Regions from separate parts of the Streptomyces sp. NPDC025833 genome, predicted to be linked through region 1. Evidence: riboswitches for the same ligand, from Rfam matches in the RefSeq annotation. Region 1 holds a riboswitch; each other region holds the start of a gene.
The links. A riboswitch is a leader RNA that binds a small molecule or an ion and turns the genes downstream of it on or off. The one in region 1 is predicted to bind cyclic di-AMP.

Region 2: linked by a shared signal. The riboswitch ahead of ACZ4K2_RS13920 (transglycosylase SLT domain-containing protein) and the one ahead of ACZ4K2_RS31010 (C40 family peptidase) in region 1 are both predicted to bind cyclic di-AMP.
Region 3: linked by a shared signal. The riboswitch ahead of ACZ4K2_RS15335 (M23 family metallopeptidase) and the one ahead of ACZ4K2_RS31010 (C40 family peptidase) in region 1 are both predicted to bind cyclic di-AMP.
Region 4: linked by a shared signal. The riboswitch ahead of ACZ4K2_RS25170 (M23 family metallopeptidase) and the one ahead of ACZ4K2_RS31010 (C40 family peptidase) in region 1 are both predicted to bind cyclic di-AMP.

Annotation. Positions count from the first base shown of each region.
Region 1 is NZ_JBVHNF010000020.1:110,914-116,719, reverse strand. It holds gene ACZ4K2_RS31025 (urease subunit gamma) at 1-87, opposite strand, end outside; partial or broken gene ACZ4K2_RS31020 (ATP-dependent Clp protease proteolytic subunit) at 439-1,073, shown strand; gene ACZ4K2_RS31015 (hypothetical protein) at 1,081-1,386, shown strand; cyclic di-AMP (ydaO/yuaA leader) riboswitch at 1,738-1,957, shown strand; gene ACZ4K2_RS31010 (C40 family peptidase) at 1,962-2,435, shown strand; gene ACZ4K2_RS31005 (ATP-binding protein) at 3,205-3,663, opposite strand; gene ACZ4K2_RS31000 (helix-turn-helix domain-containing protein) at 3,876-4,736, shown strand; gene ACZ4K2_RS30995 (DUF397 domain-containing protein) at 4,747-4,968, shown strand; gene ACZ4K2_RS30990 (8-amino-7-oxononanoate synthase) at 5,089-5,806, opposite strand, start outside.
Region 2 is NZ_JBVHNF010000007.1:114,263-120,068, forward strand. It holds gene fahA (fumarylacetoacetase) at 234-1,451, opposite strand; gene ACZ4K2_RS13915 (HAD family hydrolase) at 1,722-2,549, shown strand; gene ACZ4K2_RS13920 (transglycosylase SLT domain-containing protein) at 2,576-3,058, opposite strand; cyclic di-AMP (ydaO/yuaA leader) riboswitch at 3,064-3,235, opposite strand; gene ACZ4K2_RS13925 (polyprenyl synthetase family protein) at 3,828-4,838, shown strand; gene ACZ4K2_RS13930 (LolA family protein) at 5,282-5,806, shown strand, end outside.
Region 3 is NZ_JBVHNF010000008.1:17,722-23,527, forward strand. It holds gene trmB (tRNA (guanosine(46)-N7)-methyltransferase TrmB) at 1-329, shown strand, start outside; gene ACZ4K2_RS15325 (PrsW family intramembrane metalloprotease) at 371-1,696, shown strand; gene ACZ4K2_RS15330 (aldo/keto reductase) at 1,713-2,657, opposite strand; gene ACZ4K2_RS15335 (M23 family metallopeptidase) at 2,727-3,794, opposite strand; cyclic di-AMP (ydaO/yuaA leader) riboswitch at 3,804-3,970, opposite strand; tRNA gene ACZ4K2_RS15340 (tRNA-Met) at 4,281-4,354, shown strand; gene ACZ4K2_RS15345 (dihydrofolate reductase family protein) at 4,410-5,543, opposite strand; gene ACZ4K2_RS15350 (MarR family winged helix-turn-helix transcriptional regulator) at 5,675-5,806, shown strand, end outside.
Region 4 is NZ_JBVHNF010000014.1:119,039-124,844, reverse strand. It holds gene ACZ4K2_RS25180 (bifunctional acetate--CoA ligase family protein/GNAT family N-acetyltransferase) at 1-2,506, opposite strand, end outside; gene ACZ4K2_RS25175 (HPr family phosphocarrier protein) at 2,681-2,962, shown strand; gene ACZ4K2_RS25170 (M23 family metallopeptidase) at 3,123-3,878, opposite strand; cyclic di-AMP (ydaO/yuaA leader) riboswitch at 3,891-4,050, opposite strand; gene ACZ4K2_RS25165 (M16 family metallopeptidase) at 4,261-5,649, opposite strand; gene ACZ4K2_RS25160 (M16 family metallopeptidase) at 5,646-5,806, opposite strand, start outside.

The DNA of each region.
Region 1 (5,806 bases):
CCGGAGCCCGCGGGCCCGTCGTTTCTCCGCGACGTCAGCCGCCACGTGAATGAGCAGCCGCTCTTGTTCGTGCGGGGTCAGTTGCACGTCCCACCTCACAGTTCTCGCTCCGGACCGTGCGGGATCCGGGTGCCGCAGCCACCGCGACGGGGATAGGTGTAACACACAGACAAATCCCCGGTACGACCTCAATCCGGGCAGAAAAACACCTGGTGGCGGTGATCGGCAGACTGGAGCGTGCAAGTTTCAACGACGTTAACCAGAGTTTGGGCGGCGCATGACCCTCCGATGGGCTCCCCCAGAGACGAGCGGCTAGGGGGCGTCCGGCCTGCGGTGCTCCGCGGCGATCCCGAAACGCTGCCGTTCGCGCGGGACTGAACCGCTCTCCCCCCATCCGTGAAACGGAACTGACGACCTGTTCGGCGCATGTCCATGCCCATGACCCGACCGTCCGCCCGCCACGTCCTGCCCGAGTTCACCGAGCGCACGGGGGCCGCCGTGCGCACCCTCGATCCGTACGCGAAGCTCTTCGAGGACCGGATCGTCTTCCTCGGCACCCCGGTCGACGACGCGGCGGCGAGCGATGCGACCGCCCAGCTCATTCCCTGGAACACGCCGCTCCGGACCGGGACATCACGCTGTACGTCAACGCCCCGGGCGGTTCGTTCGACGCCATGACGACGGTCTACGACACGATGCGGTACGTGAGCTGCGACGTGGCGACCTACTGCCTCGGGCAGGCGGCCGGCCCGGCCGCGGTGCTGGTCGCGGCCGGCGCCCCGGGCAAGCGGTTCGCCCTGCCGGGCGCCCGCGTCGTGCTCGCACAGCCGGCCCTGCCGGAACCGGTGCGCGGGCAGCCCGACGACCTCCTCCTCCGGGCCGGGGAACTGTCCCGGATGCGGACGGCGCTGGAGGGGATGCTCTCCCGGCACACGGGGCGCACGGCCGGGCAGGTGCACGAGGACCTGGAGCGCGACCTGATCCTGGACGCCCCCGGGGCCCTCGCGTACGGCCTGGTGGACGGCATCGTGCCCAGCCGCCGGGACACGCCCGGCGCACCGGGCGCGAGGTGAGCCGCCCGTGCTGCCGGAGCTGCCGCCGCTGCCCGCCCTGACCCGGGCCGAGGGCGAGTTGATCGACCGATACCTGGAGGCGGCCGACCTGCTGGGCCGCATCAATCCCGCCCGGCACGGGGACACCTACGGCGGCCTGCGGGCGGCCCAGGCCCTCGTCCGCAAGGCCGCGGAGCTGAGGGACGCGCTGGAACTGATGCACCGGCGGGGCGAGACGGAGCTGGACGGGGGCACGCTGGCACGGGCGCTGCGGGTGCTGGACGGCGACCGCCGGACCGCTCGCGTCGCGCTCCCGCCGGACGGCGGCGGCTGAGGCGGACGCCCGTGCGGCCGGCCCGGACCCCCGCGTCGACACGCGCCGTTCGGACCGGCTGCGAAACGGCCCGAACGACGTACGCCCGACCGGTGTACATCTCGGTCCCCTTCGCGGGCTCCCGAGTTGCGCGGGGCACCGGTCGAGGCCTCGTTCCGGGGCATTTCTTCCCAGGTCCGGGGCCACGTACGGGTTCTGACGGGTGCTCGAACGGAGCAGTGTCCACCCGAAAGGGTGAGTGGTGAGTAACCCCACAAATCCCCGATTCCGTTGGGATTTTCGGACTGTCGTGAGTCAAGATCCGTGTCTGACGACAAGCCCCCGCCACCGCGGCGGGGCGGTCCGGGCGGACGCCGAATCCTGCCGCCGCCCGGATGACCGGTCGACGGAAGTGGATCGGCAGGAGTGGAGGACCCGAGCAAGACGGGTCGCCGGAACGGATGTCCGACTGTTCGCACGGTCGGGCCGACGCTCCGAGCAGCCCTTGGGGTGAAGCCGTGGCAACACGGCCGGGCAACTTCGCCAGCCCGAATCCGACAGGTCATCCTTCACAGGCGGCTGACGAAGGGTTGCGCATGACTGCGCTCAATCGTGTCCCGTCGCTGATGGCCCGGGCCGGCACGGCCTCGGCCCTGACCATCGCCGCCGTGGGCGGCTCGATCGCGGTGCCCGGCCTGGCCGGCGACGCCTCGGCCGCCACCATCGCCTCGAAGGCGCTCAACGTCGCGGCGTCGAAGAAGGGTGCCCCGTACTCGTGGGGGGCCAGCGGGCCGCGCAGGTTCGACTGCTCGGGGCTGACGCTCTACTCGTTCAAGAAGGCGGGCAAGACACTGCCGCGCACCGCCGCCCAGCAGTACAACAGGACCCACCACATCTCCGCCGGCAACCGCAAGGCGGGCGACCTGGTCTTCTTCCACTCGGGCTCCAGCGTCTACCACGTCGGCATCTACGCCGGCCGCGGAAAGATCTGGCACGCGCCCAAGACGGGGGACGTGGTGCGCCTCCAGAAGATCTGGACGAAGAGCGTCTGGTACGGCCGGGTCAGCTGACCCGGCCCCGGCCCGGGGAGCGGCTCCAGCAGCGGGGCCGCGCCCGGGCCGTAGGCGCCGTTCCGGTACCCGCCCGGAGCCCGTGGGCGGCCCGGCACCGGCGCACCCGATCAGCGTGAACGGCGCCGACGACACCGGTGACCGGCGGGGCCCCGGGCCGACCCCATCGGCCCCCGGCCCCGCCGAGGCCCTCCCCGATCCCCCGCACGGCCCCTGGACGGTCCACCGCCCTCACCGGACGGTCCCGGGCCCTGCCCCACCGCCGGCAGCCACACGGGCCGGACACCGCGCGGCACGACGCCGGAGGCCGCCGCGCAATCGCTGCCGCGGGCACGCGGCGCAGCAGCGGCCCCTGAGCCCTGCGGGGCCCGGCCGGGCCCATCGGCCCGCAGGCCCTCCCGGCGCCCTCCCCGAGCCCCTGGACGGGCGAGCGGCCCCAGGCCCCACCCCATCGCCGGCAGCCGCGGGAAGCCCGGACACCGCGCGGCACGACGCCCAAGGCCGTCAGCCCGGACAGGGCGCCCCTGCCGAGCCCTCGCGCGACGCCGACGAGACGGGCCCGGCCGGCCCGGTGGGCGACGGACGCCGGCGCCCTGCGGCCCAGGCCCGCGCGAGCCGGTCGGCCACGCCTCACCCGCTCCGCCCGGGCCCCCGCCGCCCCGCCCGGGAGGCCGCCGCGAGCATCATCACCGGTTCATGACGTGGTCCATCGCCCGAGCGAACCTCACGTGCGCCACCCGGCCCCTCGCCCCGGCCCCCGCCGTGCCCTTCACGGTTTCCGCGGCCGTCCCGCCGGGACCGGCGCGGCCGGGATGGTCCAGGGGAGTTCGATCGAGACGGTCTTGCCGCCCTCCCGGGTGGGGCGGATGCGGAGCCTGCCGCCCCACTCCGCGGTCAGGCAGCGGATGATGACCATGCCGCGGCCGTTGTCCTGCTGGACGGCCGCCGGAAGTCTCTTCGGGAACCGGGGATGGCTGTCCGTGACACCGATGCGCAGGTGCGCGTCCTGGTGCAGCGCGATGTCGACCGTGAAGGTGGGGGACTGGCCCAGGGTGTGCTGCACGGCGTTGGTGGCGAGTTCGGAGACGATGAGCCGGACGGTGTCGGCCACGTCGGTGTCCGCCGCCAGGCCCCACTCCACGAGGGTGCCCACGACGTAGGAACGGGCGGCGGAGACCGAGGCGGGATCGCTCGGCAGAGTAACGGATGCTTCCAGATGATCTGCCATGGCGACGTCGTCCCTTTCCCACGGGACCGCGGTCCGACATACGGCGGAGAGTTCGAGTACGGTCCCGGACTGGTGCTTGCCCGTCAGACTGCCATCACCGGCCCGGTCACGGGGGTGATCCACCTGGATATGCATATATCTGTCGCTCGAAGCGGTGAACTGTGCGCCGTGAAACCGTATTTGGGCGGCCCGGAAGGAGTAAGGAGAAACCCATGCAGAACGGTCCGGCGGTGCGCCGTCGCAAACTGGGCGCCGAACTGCGCACGCTGCGTACCGGCGCCGGGATCACGAGCGGTGAGGCGGCCCGGCTGGTCGGCTGGCACCAGTCGAAGGTGAGCCGGATCGAGACGGGAGCCAGCGGTGTGAAACCGGCCGATCTCAGATTACTGCTCGACGCCTACGAGGTGCGGGACGGGCACCTGCGCGAGTTGCTGCTGATGCTGGCGGGGTCGGACGACACGGGCGGCCGGCACCGCTGGTGGCACGCCTACCGCGGGGTACTGCCTCCCACGTACCGCGACTTCATCAGCCTGGAGTCGCAGGCCCGCGCGATGCGCACGCTGGAGACCACGGTCGTGCCCGGCCTGCTCCAGACCCCCGAGTACGCCCGCGCGGTGACCCGGGCGGCCGTCAACGACCTGGACGAGGACCGCCTGGACACGCTGGTGGAGGTGCGCCTGGCCAGGCAGGACGTGCTGCGTTCGGACCCGCCCCTGGCGCTGAGCGCGGTACTGGACGAGGCGGTGCTGCGCCGCGGGGTCGGCGGCCCCGAGGTGATGGCCCGCCAGTTGGAACGGCTGATCGAGGCGGCCCGCCTGCCCCAGGTTCGGCTCCAGGTCCTCCCGTTCTCGGCGGGCGCACATGTCGGCCTTACCGGGCCTTTCGTTATCTTCTCTTTTCCGAGCACTTCTGATCTGGATGTAGTTGTTCTCGACCAGTTGACGAGTAGCCTCTACCTGGAACGGAAAGAAGACCTCGTGGCCTACTCCGAGGCCTTCAGCACTCTCCAGTTCCACGCCCTTTCCCCCGAGGAATCGTTGGACTACATCGCCGGGATAGGTGACGGCGCGTAAGGAGGCACCAATGACAGCTCTGCCTCGGAATGTTCCCGCCAGTACCGATCTGCTCGCCGTGCGGTGGCTGCGCAGCAGCCACAGCACGGGAGCCAACAACTGCGTGGAGACGGCCCGGCCGCGCTCCGGCCCCGCGGCCGGACTGCTCGCCGTGCGCGACTCGAAGAATCCGGCCGGACCCGCGCTGCTCTTCTCCCCCGCCGGCTGGGCCGGCTTCATCTCCGCCCTCTGAACCGCGCCCGACCGCACTCCGCACAACACAACAGTCCGCACCACAGTTCGCAGCGCAATTCGATCAGGAACGATCAGATCTGTTGCGTACTCGTGCGACGCACGGCCGTGTCACGCCGACTCATGGCCGCGTCTCGCCGATGACCCGTACAGCGCGTTCGATCTCGGCCCCGGTGAGGTCCGCCCGGGCCGTCAGCCTCAGCCGTGAGATGCCGTCGGGCACGGAAGGAGGACGGAAGCAGCCCACGAGCAGGCCCGCCGTCCGGCAGTCGGCCGCCCAGCGCACCGCCTGCTCCGGGGAGGGGGCCCGTACGGAGACCACCGCGGCGTCGGGGCGTACCGCCTCCAGACCCGCGGTGGTCAGCCGTGCGTGCAGGTCCGCGGCCACCGCGCGGGCCCGCGCGGCCCGTTCGGGCTCGCGCCGCAGCAGCCGCAGCGCCGCCAGCGCGGCACCGGCCGCCGCGGGGGCCAGACCGGTGTCGAAGATGAACGTCCGGGCCGTGTTGACCAGGTGGTCGATCACCCGGGCCGGGCCGAGCACCACCCCGCCCTGACTGCCCAGCGACTTGGACAGGGTGGCCGTGACCACCACGTCCGCGGCGCCCGCGAGCCCGGCCGCGTGCGGCGCTCCCCGGCCGCCGTCGCCCAGTACGCCGAGCCCGTGCGCGTCGTCCACCACCAGCCCCGCGCCGTGCTCCCGGCACGCCGCGGCCAGCGCGGCCAGCGGCGCCCGGTCCCCGTCGACCGAGAACACCGTGTCGGAGACGACGACGGCCGTCCCCTCGTGGCCGCCGAGGGCCTTGCGCACGGCCTCCGGGTCGGCGTGCGCGACGACCTGC
Region 2 (5,806 bases), on a different contig from region 1:
CGTCGGTCGGTGGCGGCCACCCGGAAACCGCCGCTCGGCGGCGGCCACCGGTCACACGGTCACCGGCCGCCGGTCACACGGTCGGCGGCGGCGTTCGCCGCGTCGCTCGCGCGAGGCCGGGAGGGCGGACCCGTGCCCGCCGCCCGCAGCGGGCGGCGGGCGGCGGGCACGGGAAGGTGCCGGCGGCGGGCGTGCCGGTCACGTGCCGCGACGCGGGCCCGCCGTGCCGCGGCTCAGCCGGCCACGACCCGTCCGGTGACCTCGCTCAGCCCCACCCGGCGGCCGTCCGGGCCCGGTGCCCACGCCGACAGCGTCACCACGTCACCGTCCTCCAGGAACGCGCGCTTGCCGTCGGGGAGTTCCAGGGGCTCGCGGCCGTTCCAGGTCAGCTCCAGCAGCGAGCCGCGCTGCCCTTCGGCCGGCCCGCTCACGGTGCCCGAGCCGTACAGGTCGCCCGTGCGCAGCGAGGCGCCGTTCACCGTCATGTGGGCGAGTTGCTGGGCGGCCGTCCAGTACATCGTGGAGAAGGGCGGCTCGGAGACCACGTGACCGTTGACGGCCACGGAGATGCGCAGGTCGTAGCCGCCGGGCTCGGCGCCGGCCGCCGAGTCGTCCAGGTAGGGCAGCAGCGGGTGCGTGCGCTCGGGGGGCGCCACGCGCGCGTGCTCCAGCGCCTCCAGCGGGGTGATCCACGCCGACACCGACGTGGCGAAGGACTTGCCGAGGAACGGGCCCAGGGGGACGTACTCCCAGGCCTGGACGTCCCGCGCTGACCAGTCGTTCAGCAGGCACAGCCCGAAGACGTGGTCCCGGAAGCCGTCCAGCGCGACCGGGCTGCCCAGCCGCGACGGCACGCCCACGACGAAGCCGACCTCGGCCTCGATGTCGAGCCGGACCGACGGACCGAAGACGGGTGCGGGGTCGGCCGGTCCCTTGCGCTGCCCGGAGGGCCGTACGACGTCCGTGCCCGAGACGACCACGGTGCCGGAGCGGCCGTGGTAACCGATCGGCAGGTGCTTCCAGTTGGGGGTGAGGGAGTCCTCGGCGTCGGGGCGGAAGATCTGGCCGACGTTGCGGGCGTGGTGCTCCGAGGCGTAGAAGTCGACGTAGTCCGCCACTTCGAAGGGCAGGTGGAGGGCCACCTCGGACAGGGGGTGGAAGAACGGCTCCACCGTCTCGCGGTGCGCCGGGTCGGTGACCCAGGACGTGACGGCGCCGCGCACCTCCGACCAGGTGGTGCGGCCGGCCGCCAGCAGCGGGTTGAGGGTCGGCCGGGCGAGCAGCTCCCGGTGGGGCGAGCCGAGCGCCGCGGCCGTGGCGCCCGCGTCGAGGACGTGGTTCCCGAGTCGGACGCCGATCCTCCGCTCCGTGCCGCCGGAGGGCGTGAACACGCCGTAGGGGAGGTTGTGCGGGCCGAAGGGATCATCCTCGGGGACGTCGAAGGGGGGCATGGGGTGCTGCCTCACTCTCATCCGGGGCCATGCATGGCAGTGCGTTCCATGTGGTCGCGGCACACGTTACGGCTGTCCCACGTGTCTTGGGCAGTGCCTCCCGCTGTCCTCGGCAGGTCGCCCGCGCGGCGGCTCCCGGCCGATTCCCCCTTCCGCACGCGGAACTGGTCGTCATCGGGGCTCGGCCGAGGGGCACTTGGGGGCGAACAGCACGTAAGTATGGGGAAAGACCGGTGAGTCGGCCGGGCGAGGTGTCCGTATTCTCTGATCATGGACCCCTCCCCGGCATATGCACTGATCGCCACCGACCTGGACGGGACGCTGCTGCGCGGCGACGACACCGTCTCCGACCGGTCGCTCGCCGCGCTCGCGCGGGTGGCGCGCGCCGGTGCCCGGCACCTGGTGGTGACCGGGCGGCCGGCTCCCCGGGTGCGGCCGCTCCTCGCGGCCCTCGGCTGCACGGGGCCGGCGGTGTGCGGTCAGGGGGCGCAGGTCTACGACGCCGGGACGGACCGCCTGGTGTGGTCCGTCCGGCTGGACCGGGGGCTGGCGGAGGCCGCGCTCGGCAAGATCGAGGCGGAGGTGGGGCAGGTCTACGCGGCGGTCGACCAGGACGGCGTGGACGGGCTCACCCTCATCGAGCCCGGCTACCGGATGCCCCACCCGTCGCTGCCCGCGGTGCGGGTCGGCCGCCGCGACGACCTGTGGCGCCGCCCCATCAGCAAGGTCCTGCTGCGGCACGCCGTCCTGTCCGACGACGAGCTGGCGGCCGTGGCGCGCTCGGTGGTGGATTCGCTGGCCACGGTCACCATGTCGGGGCCGGGCACCGTGGAGCTGCAACCGAGCGGGGTGACGAAGGCGACCGGGCTCGCCCTGGCCGCCGAGCGGCTCGGGATCGGCGCGGAACGGGCGCTGGCCTTCGGCGACATGCCCAACGACGTCCCGATGTTCGACTGGGCCGGGCGGGGTGTCGCCATGGCCAACGCGCACCCCGAACTCAAGGCGGTGGCCGACGAGGTCACCTTGTCCAACGAGGACGACGGCATCGCCGTCGTCCTCGAAAGACTGTTCCCGTCCGACCGGCCGGCCTTCCGGTAGCTCCCGTCAGGCCGGCCCGCCGGCCGTCAGTACGCGCTGGACACGTTGTCGATCGAGCCGTACCGGGCGGCCGCGTAGTTGCAGGCGGCGGTGATGTTCGCGACCGGGTCGTAGATGTTGAAGGACGTTCCGGCGACGTGGTACGCGTTGAACGTCGGGTCGATGACCTGGAGCAGTCCCTTGGACGGGATGCCCTTGGCGGCGTTGGAGTCCCAGAGGTTGATGGCCGAGGGGTTGCCCGACGACTCCCGCATGACGTTGCGGTAGATGCCGTTGTAGGTGCCCGGGATGCGCTTCTCGGCCATGATCGCGAGCGACTGGCGGATCCAGCCGTCGAGGTTGTTCGTGTACCCGGCGGACACGGCCGTCGTGGTGCCGGTGGGGGCGGCGGAGGCGCTGGTCGCGCCGACGACCGGCAGGGCGAGGACGGCGGCACCGGTGCCGGCGGCGGCCAGGGTGCGGACGAGGCGGGTGTTCCGGGTACGGCGGGGCTGAACGGCTGCAGGCATGGCGGTGTTCCTCTCCGGCGCCTGCGAGGTGAGCTGTCGGGTTCGGGCGGGGAGGTGCCCGGCCGTGCCCCGAAGGAGGCACGGCTTCACCCCGAGCCGTCCCGGGCGGCGAATGCCGTCCGGACCGGCGACTTACCTGGGTCCCCCGCTCCTGCCGTGCGAATGAGTTCGTGGATGGGTATGCGGGCGGCGGCAGGATTCGGCGTCCGCCCGACGGCCCGGAACGTATGCGAGAGCACATGCCGGGAACAAGGGCCGGTTTCACACAACGTGCGATTTGACCTTGATCGACAGCGTATGGGGTGCTTGATCCTTTGCGATCGCCAACCCTCAACTCGCTTACGGGGCGCGAAGATGGAGGGGTTTCGGCGGGCCGTCCGTGACGACGGGGAGAGTGACCCAACTCACGAAATAGCAAAATACGCTAATTCAGACATGAGGGATGAGTGGGATTCGGGCCCGAAGTCCGCGTGGTGATGGAATCCGCGGCGCGACGCTCACCGGTCTCGCGTCGATCGACAGGGGCCGGTGGGCCGAAAAGGGTGCGGAGAGGTGGCGACACAGTGCCCGGATTACTGTTAAGTCGGTAAATGTCCGTTCTTACTATGTGATCAAAACCATGCCGGTCCTGGTCCGATACCGCCCAGGCTGGACCGGTGGGCGCTATCGGTGATCGAAACAGGACCGGATACGCTGACTTGAGTGATGGCAGCGACCTATCGACAAACCGTGTAATCGCCAGCAGACACCAGCAGACAGGAGACCCCTCGTGACCGTCGTCGGGCCGTTCGGGCTGAGCGTGCGGGACCAGGCTCTGGAAGCCGATGTCCAGGCCGGATTGACGGCTGTCGAGGAAGGCTTGCTCGATGCCACCAAGAGCGAGGTCCCGTTCATCACGGAGGCCGCGCAGCACTTGGTCCGTGCGGGCGGGAAACGATTCCGGCCACTGCTGGTGATGCTCGCGGCCCAGTTCGGCGACCCCTACGCGCCGGGCATCGTGCCGTCGGCGGTGGTCGTGGAGCTGACCCACCTGGCGACGCTCTACCACGACGACGTCATGGACGAGGCGGCCGTCCGCCGCGGCGTGGACAGCGCCAACGCGCGCTGGGGCAACTCCGTCGCGGTCCTCACCGGGGACTTCCTCTTCGCCCGCGCCTCCCAGATCCTCGCCGACCTCGGCCCGGAGGCGGTCCGGGTGCAGGCCTTGGCGTTCGAACGGCTGGTCACCGGCCAGATCCTGGAGACCGCGGGTCCCTCGGACGGGCGTGACCCGGTCGAGCACTACCTGGACGTGCTCGCCGGCAAGACGGGCTCCCTGGTGGCGGTGGCCTGCCGGTTCGGCGCGATGATGTCCGGCGCCGACGAGACGGTCGTCGACGTGCTCACCCAGTACGGCGAGCGGCTCGGGGTCGCCTTCCAGCTCGCGGACGACGTACTGGACATCGCCTCCGACTCCCACGAGTCCGGCAAGACCCCGGGCACCGACCTGCGCGAGGGCATCCCGACCCTGCCGGTGCTCCGGCTGCGCGAGCGGGCGGCCAAGCTGGGGCTGGCCGAGGACGTCGCGCTGTGCGAACTGCTGGCCTCCGATCTCACCGACGACGCCCGGCTCGCCGAGGCGCTGGCCGGCCTGCGCGCGCACCCCGCGCTGGAGCAGGCCCGCCGGGACACGGTCCGCTACGCGCAGGAGGCGCGGGCCGTACTGGCCCCGCTGCGCGAGTGCGACGCCAAGGCAGCGCTGGTGGAACTGTGCGACGCGGTGGTCCACCGCGCCGGCTGACCCGGCCGGGCGCGGCCCGCGCCCCCGGCGCCCTCCCACCGCGCCCCCTCATCGCACGTCCCGCCGAGCCCGTGACGCTCCACCGGCCCGTGACGCTCCGCCGAGCCCCCAGCGCGCCGCGGAGCCCGGGCGTACGCCCCTCACCGCGCGTCTCACCGACCACCGGGGCACGCCCCCACCGCGCGCACCTCTCCCGCCCCGGGCGCACACCCATATGGCGGTACCGTCCCGCACGACCCCTACGGGTAGAGGTAGGGCGCCGTCGCCCTGTGTCATACCGCAGTCGTACACCGAGTTGCCTCCGAGGGCTGACGCGTCCGCGCGGCCGATTTGGTCATATGGGAATCACGGAAATCACCACTCCTCACCGATTCGGGTGAGAATGGCGGCTCAGGTGGACCAGCGTGAGAACAGCCGCCGCCGACGACGGAGGTAAGGCACACATGGCACCGTACGAATCCGACGACGCAGTGGGCGCCGCGCGGGACGAGGACCCGGGCTCCGGACGGCGCAAGGCCGCACGGTACGCCGTGCCGGTCGCGGTGGTGGGGGTGGCGGCGGCCACGATCGGGCTCGTCCCGGCGCTCGCCGACTCCGGCGACCCCGACCTGCCGAAGATCAGCACGCAGCAGCTCATCGAGAAGATGGCCAGGTCGGACGTGCAGCGGCTGTCCGGCACCGTGAAGATCAGCACCGACCTCGGCCTGCCCGACCTCGGCGGTCTGGGCGACGGCCTGGTCCCGGGGGCGGGCGGCGGCGCCGGCGACGGGTCCTCCGCCGACCCGCGGTCCAAGCTCACCGGGCTGTTGTCCGGCACCCACACCCTGCGCGTCGCCGCCGACGGCCCCGACCGGCAGAAGCTGTCGCTGCTGGAGAGCGGCGCCGAGTACAGCCTCGTCCACGACGGCAAGGACGTCTGGGGCTACGACAGCAGGAGCAACGAGGTCTACCACTCGACCGGGGCCGCC
Region 3 (5,806 bases), on a different contig from region 1:
ACGGGCTGCGCGTCTACTTCCCCGACCCGTGGCCCAAGAAGCGGCACCACAAGCGGCGGCTCATCCAGCCCGAGTTCCTGACGCTCGCCGCGGCCCGGATGCGGCCGGGGGCGCTCGTGCACTGCGCGACGGACTGGGAGCCGTACGCCGAGCAGATGCTGGAGGTGCTCACCGCGCACCCCGGCTTCGAGAACACCCGGGCGGACGGCGGTTTCGCGCCGCGCCCGCAGTTCCGGCCGCTGACCCGTTTCGAGGGACAGGGACTGGACAAGGGTCATGTGGTGAACGATCTGCTGTTCCGGCGCGTGCCGCCCGGCCGGGACCGGTAAAACGATCAGCCCCTCGCCCCGTCACCGTTAGGGTCGATGCCGTGGCCACCAGTCCTCCGCCCCCGACGTACGCCTCGCCCCCCGGGGACGGGGCGCTCCGCCACCCGCACTGGTGGCAGCGCCGGTGGGTGCGGTACGGGGCGCTGAGCTCCCTGCTGGCGCTGTCGGGCCTGGTCATCCTCGCGCTCGTCCGGCGGCAGACCGGCACGGAGGGCTTCCTCGTCGGGCTCGGCCTGGCGGTGCTGCCGGTGCCGTGGCTGGTCGCCGCGTTCCGGTGGCTGGACCGGGTGGAGCCGGGCCCCTGGCGGAACCTGGTCTTCGCCTTCGCCTGGGGGGCCTGCGCGGCGGCGCTGATAGCCATCGTGGCGAACAGCTTCGCGACCAGGTGGATCGCCACCTCGACCGCGGATCCGGCCGGCGCCGACACGCTCGGCGCCACCGTGATAGCTCCGGTCGTGGAGGAGTCCGCCAAGGCCGCCGCCGTGCTGCTGGTGTTCCTCTTCCGCAGGCGCGACTTCACCGGGGTCGTGGACGGCGTGGTGCTCGCGGGGGTCACCGCGACCGGGTTCGCGTTCACCGAGAACATCCTCTACCTCGGCACGGCCTTCGGCACCGACCAGCTCACCGGCGACCGCGGCATCGCCTCCGTCACCGCCGCCACCTTCTTCGTGCGCATCGTGATGTCCCCGTTCGCGCATCCCCTGTTCACCGTCCTCACCGGCATCGGCTTCGGCACCGCCGCGCTGTCCGCGGACCGGCAGCACGTGCGGCGCGTACTGCTGCCGGCCGGCGGACTGCTCCTCGCGATGGGCATGCACGCCCTGTGGAACGGTTCCGCGACCTTCGGCCAGTACGGCTTCTTCGCCGTGTACGGCGGCTTCATGGTGCCGGCGTTCGGGCTGCTGACCTGGCTGGCGGTCTGGTCCCGGCAGCGGGAGCTGCGGATCGTGCGCGCGGAGCTGCCGGCCTACGTGCTGGCCGGGTGGCTGGGGCCGGCCGAACCGTTCGCCCTGGGCTCGATGCGGGCGCGGCGGATGGCCCGGGACTACGCCCGGCACCACGCCGGGCGCCCGGCGGCCCGGGAGGTGGCGCGCTACGAGAGGTGCGCCACCTCGCTCGCCTTCCTGCGGCGGCGCGGCCGCGCGGGCCGGGCCGGGGCCGACTTCGTCGTCCGGGAGCGGGAGCTGCTGGACGAGCTGTGGCGGCGCCGGGACCTGGCCCGGCCGGCCCTGGAGTACGCCGCGCGGACGGCCGCACCGGTCCGGCCGGGGTACGGGGGGCCGGTGCCCGTGGGGCCCTGGCAGGCGTACGGCCGCCCGGTGGCGCCGTACACGCCGTACGCCCCCTACAACCCGTACCGGTCCTAGGGCCGGTGCGGGCGGGTCAGGCCGACGCCTCCGTCAGCCTGGCGACCTCGGTGCCGGTCAGCTTCAGGTCCGCCACGCCCAGCAGCGCCGGGAGCTGTTCCACGGTGCGCGCCGAGGCGATGGGGGCGATGACCGTCGGCTGGGCGGCCAGCCAGGCGAGGGCGACCGTGGCGACCGGGGCCTCGTGGGCCGCGGCGACCTCGTCCAGTGCCGCGAGGACCCGCGGGCCGCGCTCGGACTCCGCGTACTCCCGGGCCCGGCCGGCGCGGGCGCTGTCGACGGTCGCGCCGGGCCGGTACTTGCCGGTGAGGAAGCCGGCGGCGAGCGCGAAGTACGGGACGGCGGACAGGCCCTCGCGGGCGACGAGGTCCTGCAAGGGGCCCTCGTAGGTGTCGCGGGAGACCAGGTTGTAGTGCGGCTGGAGGGCGACGTAGCGGGCGAGTCCCTCGCGGTCGGAGAAGTCGAGGGACTCCTCCAGGCGCTCCGCGGTGATGTTGGAGGCGGCGATGTGCCGGACCTTTCCGGCCTTCACCAGCTCGTCCAGCGCGCCGATGATCTCCTCGACGGGCACCTCGGGCTGGTCGAAGTGGGTGTAGTAGAGGTCGATGTGGTCGGTGCCCAGGCGGCGCAGGGAGGCGTCGGCGGCCGCCTTGATGGTGGCGGCGGACAGCCCCTGGTGGTCCGGGTGCTGGCCGACCTTGGTCGCGATGACGACGTCGGCGCGGTTGCCGCGCGCCTTGACCCACCTGCCGATGATCGTCTCCGACTCGCCGCCCTGGTTGCCCTCGATCCAGGCGGTGTAGGAGTCGGCGGTGTCGATGAAGTTGCCGCCCGCCGCCGCGTAGGCGTCGAGGACGGCGAAGGAGGCCTGCTCGTCGGCGGTCCAGCCGAACACGTTGCCGCCGAGCGACAGCGGGAAGACCTCGAGGTCGGAAGTGCCGAGTTCACGAAGTGACGTCATACGTCACGTCAACGCCGGCGGGGGACGATCGCATCCCGTCGCCGGCGCCGGGTTCGCCGAGGAGGCGGATCAGGGGTTGAGGCCCTTGTCGCGCAGCCACGCCATCGGGTCGATGCCGGAGGGCTGGCCGCCCGGGTGGACCTCCAGGTGCAGGTGGGGGCCGGTGACGTTGCCGGTGGCGCCGACGCGGCCGATGACCTCGCCGGTGGCGACCCGCTGGCCGGCGGAGACGTTGATCGAGGACTGGTGGCAGAACCACACCTCGGTGCCGTCGTCCAGGGTGAGGATCGTCCGGTAGCCGTAGGCCCCGGCCCAGCCCGCCTCGGTGATCGTGCCGCCGTGGACGGCCTTGATCAGGGTGCCCGTGGGGGCGGCGAAGTCGAGGCCGGTGTGGTGGCCGGAGGACCACATCGAACCGGCCTGGCCGAACGTCGAGGTGAGCGTGTAGGCGGAGGTCGGCAGCGCGTACTGCTTGGCCAGCTCCGCCAGCCGCTTCGCCTCGGCCGCCGCCGCCGCCTTCCGCTTCGCCTCGGCCTCGGCCTTCTCGGCGGCGGCCTCCGCCTTCTCCTTCGCGGCGGCGGCCTGGACGGCGGCGGCCCGCTCCGCTTCGGCGGCCGCGTCGGCGCTCTGCTTGCGGGCGGCGGCGAACGCGGCGGCGGTGGCCCTGCTCTCGGCCTGGCCCTGCTGCTGCTCGGCCTGGGCCATGATCCGGTTGCGCAGGGTCTCGCCGGCGTCGCCGGACCGCGCGTCGTCGGCGGCGGAGTCCACGGCGACGGTGCTGAGCGTGGTGGCCACGGCCTCGGGGGCCTGCTCGGCCTCGTCACCGAGGAGCGAGCCGACGGAGGGCAGGTCGGGCAGGGTGAGGGAGACCGGCGGCTTGCCGGTGTTGGCGCTCGCCATGCCGCCCGCGCCGACCGCGGCGATCACGCCGACGCCGAGGACGGTGGAGCTGCGCGCGAAGCCGCCGCGCTGCTTGGCGACGCGGTGCCGGCCGCGGACCGGGGTGACGGAGTCCTCGGTGGGATTCCATTCCTCCCAGGGCCCCTCCTCGGCGCGGTAGGCGCCGTAGCCGAAGGTGTCGGGCTCGCGCTGGGCCGGGGTGAACGGGGCTTCGGGAACAGGCCGGTTGGACGCCACGCGGGCGTACTCCTTTCCTTCCTCCGCCTACCGGGTTAGCTGACGGGTTCGGAGCAGGAAGGTCTCCTACGCGCGTATACCGGTCGTGGACTCCGCGAGTTCACGGCCGTATCCGCGTGATTCACCCCAAAGTAGTGGTTCCCCGGCTCCCTTGCGGGATTAGGCGCATGCGCACGGAGCCGTCTCGGGTGACGGCTGGGACGACCGCGCTGCGTTATCGAACGTTAATAGACCCGCCAGTGACTTTCCAAGCCCGTCCGGCTTGATCATCGACGTTTTCCGCGACGGATCCATCACCCACTACTCCGCCAAAAAGGGCGAGTTGACCGCGGCATGGAAGCGTTCAGTAGTCACCGACGGTTTTGATGGTGACTCAGCGGTGATGCGTACGGCGCTCGACTGGTCACCCAAAGTCACGGTTCTCGGGGGCCGGGGAAACCGATGTGCGGAGCGCCCCGCGGATGACGTATGCTGGTCACACAACGACGCGGGGTGGAGCAGCTCGGTAGCTCGCTGGGCTCATAACCCAGAGGTCGCAGGTTCAAATCCTGTCCCCGCTACTGAAGGCCCGGGGCCCGGAATCCATTGGATTCCGGGCCCCGGGTGTTTTCGCGTTCAGTCCGGCAGGTGGGCGTTGGGCGCCTTGGCGAGGGCCTCCAGTTCGGGCAGGACGACGACCCGGACCCCGGCGGCGGTCAGGAGTCCCGTGCCGTCGGCGCCGGCCACGAACGTGTCGGGTTCGCGCCAGGCGGTGACCACCCGGCGCACCCCGGCCCGCAGGATCAGCTCGGCGCAGGGGGCGGGGCGGGAGGCACGGCGGGCACAGGGTTCGAGACTGCTGTAGACCGTGGCACCGGCCAGCCGCGGGTCCGCCGCGTCGATCTTCGCGAGGGCCGCCTCCTCGGCGTGCACCACGGGGTCGCCGCCCTCGCGCGAGTGGCCGCGGGCCAGCTCCGTGCCGTCCGCGGCGACCACGACCGCGCCCACGCTGAACGCCGTCCCCGAAGGCGGGCAGAGCGCCGCGAGGCGGCACGCGGTGCGCAGCCAGTGGCGGTCGGCGGCGACGGGGACCGTGCCCGTGCCGGGGGCGGTGGGCGCGTAGCGGACCAGGACGACGTCCTCGATCCGCCGGGTGTCGAGCAGCCGCAGCCGTCCGCCCTGGTAGCCGCCCGGCCCGAACAGCCGGGGCGCCGCGGGGTCGCCGACGAACAGCGGGGCGAGGACCAGTTGGAGCTCGTCGGCGAGCCCCTGCCGCAGGAGCTGGGTGTGGACCGTGCCGCCGCCCTCGACCATCAGCCGCCCGACCCCGCGCACGTCGTGCAGGTGCTCCAGCAGGGCGCGCCAGTCCAGGGCGGGGCCGAGGGGGACGACGTCGGCGGCGTGCCCGAGGCGGCGGGCGGCCCGCTCCGCACCCCCGTCGGTCGTGTAGACGGCCTTCTCGCCGCCGGTGTGCCAGAAGCGGGCGTCCGGATCGAGGTCGCCGGAGCCGGTGACGGCGACCTTCAGCGGGTACTCCGGCCGGCCCTCCGCGCGCCGGGCAGCGCGCCGCTCGGCGGAGTTCACCAGCAGCCGGGGGTCGTCGGCACGGATCGTGCCGGCGCCGACGAGGACGGCGTCGGCGAGGGCCCGCTCCGCGTCGACGCGGTCGAAGTCGGCCGGGCCGGACAGCAGGAGCCGTTCGGGGCCGGTGTCGTCCAGGTAGCCGTCGAGGGAGACGGCGGCGGACAGCAGCACGTACGGCAGGGGCATCGGCACTCTCTCTTCCGGAGGCGGCCGGCCGCGGGAGCGGTCGGCCGGCGGGGGGCCGGCGGCGGAAAGGGTGGATCACCGGGCGGTGTGACCGGCTTGGTTCAAGTTTGAAACAAACCTACACTGGCCGCATGACGACCCGCTGGCTCAGCCCCGAGGAGCAGCGCGCCTGGCGCGCCTACATCGCCGCCTCCCGCCTCCTGGAGGACGCGATCGACCGGCAGCTCCAGCAGGAGGGCGGCATGCCGCACCTGTTCTACTCG
Region 4 (5,806 bases), on a different contig from region 1:
GGGAGGCGGCCCCGGCCAGGCCGAAGGACAGCACGGCCCCGGCCGCCGGGTCGATCACCGCGCGGACCACGGTGTCGACGCCCCGGGGCGCCATCGCCTGCACCACCGGCCGCAGTTCCTCCGGCGGCCCGAACAGCCCGGTCAGTTCGGCGTACGTCCGCAGCAGTTGCTCCTCGTCCGCCAGGTCCAGCCGCACGCCGCCCAGGTCGGCGCGGTGCCTGAGGTGCGGGGCGGTGGCCTTGAGGGCCACCGGGTAGCCGAGCGCGCGGGCGGCCTCGGCGGCGGCTTCGGGGGTGGGCGCGGGGAGCGCCCGGCGGACGGGGATGCCGTAGGAGCCGAGCAGTTCGCAGGTCTCGTCGGTGGGGATGGTGAACCCCTCCCCCCGCTCCGGCAGCGCCCGGATCAGCCGGGCGGCCCCCTTCTCGTCGATGTCGTCGTACTCCGGCACCTTCCCGGGGTCGCTCGCCTCCCGCCGCCACTGCGCGTACCGCACGGCTTCGGAGAGGGCGCGTACGGCGCGTTCGGCGGCGGGGTAGGCGGGGATGAGGTGGGTGCCCTCCGGCGGGGAGTCGCCCGGCGGGCGCACGGTGGTGAGCGGCAGCTCCGCGGGGCGCGCGTCGCCGGCCGCCCGGGGCGCCGTGCTGGCCGCGGCCGACAGCGCCTCCGCCAGCCCGCCGAGCTCCACGTGCACCACCAGCACCGGCTTCCCCGGCGCCGCGGCCGCGGCCGACCGCAGCGCCTGCGCCAGCTCCGCGTCTCCCGGGGACGTCTCGCCGATCGCGGGGATCGCCGTGACGACGACCGCGTCGTTGGTGTCGTCGGCGAGCGCGCCGGCCAGCGCCCGGTGGAAGTCCTCCGCCGTCGCCCCGGTCGTCAGGTCGACCGGCCGCGCCGGCCGCAGCCCCTCGGCGACGCACCGGTCGTACGTCAGCACGCCCAGCGACTCCGAGTTGCCGAGGATCGCGACGCGCGGCCCGGCGGGCAGCGGCTGCCGGGCGAGCAGCAGCCCGGCGTCGACCAGTTCGGTGATCGTGTCGACCCGGATGACGCCGGCCTGCCCGAGCAGCGCGGAGACGGTCGCGTAGGGCAGCCGGGTGGCCCGTACGGTGTGGCCCTGCGGTGCCGCGCCGGTGCCCTGCACGACCACCAGCGGTTTCGCCGCGGCCGTCCGCCGGGCGAGGCGGGTGAACTTGCGGGGGTTGCCGATGGACTCCAGGTACATGAGGACGACGTCGGTCTCGGGGTCGTCGTACCAGTACTGGAGGACGTCGTTGCCGGAGACGTCGGCGCGGTTGCCGGCGGACACGAAGGTCGACACGCCGGTGACCCCCGTCACCCCGCCGCCGCGCCGGTGCAGCCGGGACAGCAGGGCGATGCCGATCGCGCCGGACTGGGCGAACATGCCTATGCGGCCGGGGCGGGGCGGCTGCGGGGCGAGGGACGCGTTCAGCCGGACGCCGGGAGCGGTGTTGATCACGCCGAAGGCGTTCGGGCCGATGAGCCGCATGCCGTACGCGCGCGTGGCCCGCACGAGCGCCCGCTGCCGTTCACGGCCCTCGGGCCCGCTCTCGGCGTATCCGGCGGAGAGTACGACCAGGCCCTGGACGCCGTGCTCACCGCACTCGGCGACCACGGCGGGCACGTGGGCGGCCGGTACGGCGACGACGGCGAGGTCCACGGGCCCGTCGATCTCCCGCACCGAGCGGTGTGCGGGCACCCCGTCGATCTCCCGCAGGTCCGCCGGGAAGGCCTGGTTCACGGCGTGCAGCCGGCCCGCGTAGCCGGCGTCGCGGATGTTGCCGAGGACGCCGCGGCCCACTCCGCCCGGGGCGCGCCCGACGCCGACGACCGCGACGGAGCCGGGCGCGAGCAGCCGCCGCACCGAGCGGGCCTCGGCGCGCTGCTCCCGGGCGCGCTGCACGGCGAGGGAGCGGTCGGTGGGTTCGAGGTCGAACTCCAGCCGGACGACGCCGTCCTCGAAGCTGCGTTTCTGGGTGTAGCCCGCGTCCGTGAACACCTTGATCATCTTGGTGTTGGCGGGCAGCACCTCGGCGGCGAAGCGGCGGATGCCGCGCTCGCGCGCGACGGCGGCGATGTGCTCCAGCAGGGCGGAGGCGACTCCCCGGCCGTGGTGGGCGTCCTGGACCAGGAAGGCGACCTCAGCCTCGTCCGCGGGTGCGGAGGCGGGCATGCCGTCGGCGCCTATGCGGTCGTAGCGTACGGTGGCGATGAACTCGCCGCCGATGGTGGCGGCGAGCCCCACCCGGTCCACGAAGTCGTGGTGTGTGAAGCGGTGAACGTCCTTGGCGGAGAGCCGTGGGTACGGTGCGAAGAAGCGGTAGTACTTCGACTCGTCCGAGACCTGTTCGTAGAAACTGACGAGGCGGTCGGCGTCGTCGGCCGTGATGGGCCTGATGCGTGCGGTGCCGCCGTCGCGCAGCACCACGTCCGCCTCCCAGTGGGCGGGGTACTGGTGCCGGTCCTGCCGGTCCGCCGAGGTCTGCATGGGCCCCAGAGTACGGCGCGCGCCGGTGTGCGGCGCGAACCGTGCCGGGCCCGGCGGGCGGCCGGGCCGGGGCCGCCGTACGGCACACCGGGCCGGTCCGGAGATCCGGCCCGGGCACGCTTCACGATGTGGGAAACTGGTCTAGACAACCTGAGCACTGAAGGGCAGCATCACATGGCTGAGCGCCGCGTCAACGTCGGCTGGGCCGAGGGTCTCCACGCCCGCCCCGCCTCCCTCTTCGTCCGAGCCGCCACGGCCACCGGCGTCCCGGTGACGATCGCCAAGGCCGGGGGCGACCCCGTCAACGCGGCCTCCATGCTGGCCGTCCTGGGCCTGGGCGCGAAGGGTGGCGAGGAGATCGTCCTCGCCTCCGAGGCCGAGGGCGCGGACGCCGCCCTGGACCGTCTGGCCAAGCTGGTCTCCGAGGGCCTGGACGAGCTGCCCGAGACCGTCTGAGCAGCACCGGGAGCCGCGCCGTCCGTACCGGGCGGCGCGGCTCCCGCGTTCTCCGGCCGGCCGGACCGCCCTTTCCGGCGCTCCCGGCCCGGTGCGGACATGGCGCAGGCCCCGGCTCGGTGAGCCGGGGCCTGCGCCATGTCCGTGTGCCGCGCGCGGGTCAGATGTGCACGCCGTGGTTGCGGAGGTAGGCGACGGGGTCGATGTCGGAGCCGTAGTCGGGGCCGGTCCGCGCCTCGAAGTGCAGGTGCGGGCCGGTGACGTTGCCGGTGGCGCCGGAGAGGCCGATCTGCTGGCCCGGGACGACCTGCTGGCCCGCCGTGACACCGATCGAGGACAGGTGCCCGTACTGGGTGTACAGGCCGTCGGCCATCCGGATGACGACCTGGTTGCCGTACGCGCCGCCCCAGCCCGTGGAGACGACCGTGCCGGAACCCACCGCGTGGACGGTGGTGCCGCTGGCCGCGTGGAAATCGATGCCGGTGTGCGAACCGGAGGACCACAGGGAGCTGCCGGCCTGGTAGGCCGTCGAGACGTAGGACTGCGCGACGGGGGCGACAAAGGTGTTCAGCCGCTTGCGCTCGGCCGCGCGGGCGGCACGGGCCTCGGCCGCGCGGATCTCCTCGGCCCGCTCGGCGGCCGCCTTCGCCGCGGCCTCCTCGGCCGCCTGCTCGTCGGCGGCCTGCTGCTGGGCGGCGGCCTGCGCGTCGATCTGCTCGGCCACGTCGTCGCTCGCGGCGAGGACCGGAAGGAGGCCGGTCTGCTCCGCGGGGTTCGCCGCGGCATGCGCCGGGGAGGCGGCGAGGGTGCCGATCACACCGGTGGTGGTGAGGGCCGCGATGCCGGCCGCCTGAGCGGTCGTCCGCTTGACCCGGCCGGGCTTGCGGTGCTTCCCGGTGGCGCGCGTGAACGCCATGAAGTGACTGGTCCTTTCCTTCCCTCTCGCCTACCGGGTTAGCTGACGGGTTCGGAGCAGGAAGGTCTCCTACGGGCCCCCTCGCTTCCGCGCGGGCGCCCGATTCACCCCAGGGACGGTGGGTCCCCGGCTCCCCTGGCTCGCGCCTACGGGGACTCGGCGATGGCTGTCCGGTGCCGCGGGTGCGGCGCACTGCCTGACGGACAGCCTGGAAGACGCTAAGCGGGCGTGCTTTCGATCCTCAAACAGATCCGGCCTTTTGTAGCGCATCCCACAGGGCAGACAGGCAACCTCCGCCCCAAAACGGGCATCTGGGGAAGCGAGTGGAACGGCAGGGGCCCTGACGGACCGTAGGTCGTCAGGGCCCCTCGCGCACGGTCCGTCACTCGGCCGCGACCACGGTCACCTCACCGATGCCGAGCGCCTCCACCGGCGCCTTGATCTGCGCGGCGTCACCGACGAGGACCGTCACCAGGCGGTCCACCGGGAAGGCGTTCACCACGGCCGCGGTGGCCTCCACCGTGCCCGTGGCGGCCAGCTGCCGGTACAGCGTCGCCTGGAAGTCGTCGGGCAGGTGCTGCTCGACCTGGTCGGCCAGCGTGCTCGCGACGGCCAGCGCCGTCTCGTACTTGAGCGGCGCCACACCGACGAGGTTCTGCACGGCGACGTCCCGCTCGGCGTCGGTCAGGCCCTCCGCCGCGACGGTGCGCAGCACCTTCCACAGGTCGTCCAGCGCCGGGCCCGTGTTGGGGGTGTCCACGGAGCCGCTGATGGCGAGCATCGAGGCGCCCGTGCCGTCCGGCGCGGACCGCAGGACCTGGCCGAAGGACCGCACGCCGTAGGTGTAGCCCTTCTCCTCGCGCAGCACGCGGTCCAGGCGCGAGGTGAGCGTGCCGCCGAGGCAGTACGTGCCGAGCACCTGGGCGGGCCACACGCGGTCGTGCCGGTCGGGGCCGACCCGGCCGATGAGGAGCTGCGTCTGGACGGCGCCGGGCCGGTCCACGATGACCACGCGCCCGGTGTCCTCGGCGGTCACCGGGGGCACCGGACGGGGCTCGCCCGGGGTGCCGGTCCAGGCGCCCAGCGTCTCGCCGAGCAGGGCGTCGAGGTCGATGCCGGTGAGGTCGCCGACGACCACCGCGGTGGCCGTGGCGGGCCGCACGTGGCGGTCGTAGAACGCGCGCACGGCCGCCGCGTCGACCTTCTCGACCGTCTCCTCGGTGCCCTGGCGCGGACGCGACATGCGCGAGGCGGCCGGGAACAGCTCCTTGGACAGCTCCTTGGCGGCCCGGCGGGCGGGGTTGGCCAGCTCGTGCGGGATCTCGTCCAGGCGGTTGCGCACCAGCCGCTCGACCTCGCTCTCGGCGAAGGCGGGCGCGCGCAGCGCGTCGGCCAGCAGGCCGAGGCCCTTGGCCAGCCGGGAGGCCGGGACCTCCAGGCTGAGCCGGACGCCGGGGTGGTCGGCGTGTGCGTCGAGGGTGGCCCCCGCGCGCTCCAGTTCCGCGGCGAACTCCTCGGCGGAGTGCCGGTCGGTGCCCTCCGAGAAGGCCCGCGCCATGATCGTGGCGACGCCGTCCAGGCCGGCCGGTTCGGCGTCCAGGGGGGCGTCCAGCAGCACCTCGACGGCCACGACCTGCTGGCCGGGGCGGTGGCAGCGCAGCACCGTCAGGCCGTTGTCCAGCGTGCCGCGCTCGGGGGCCGGGAACGCCCACGGCCTGGCCTCGCCCGGCTGCGGCTGGGGGTGGAACTCCATGGTGGCGAGCTCGGTCACTTGGCCGTCTCCTCGTTCTCGGTCTCGTCGCGGCCCGCCTCTACGGTGGCTTCCCGCTCCGGGTCGTCGGGGACCCCGGCGTCCTCGGCGGACTCCGGGGACTTCGGCTCGTAGACGAGGACCGCGCGGTTGTCGGGCCGCAGGCGCGCCGCGGCGA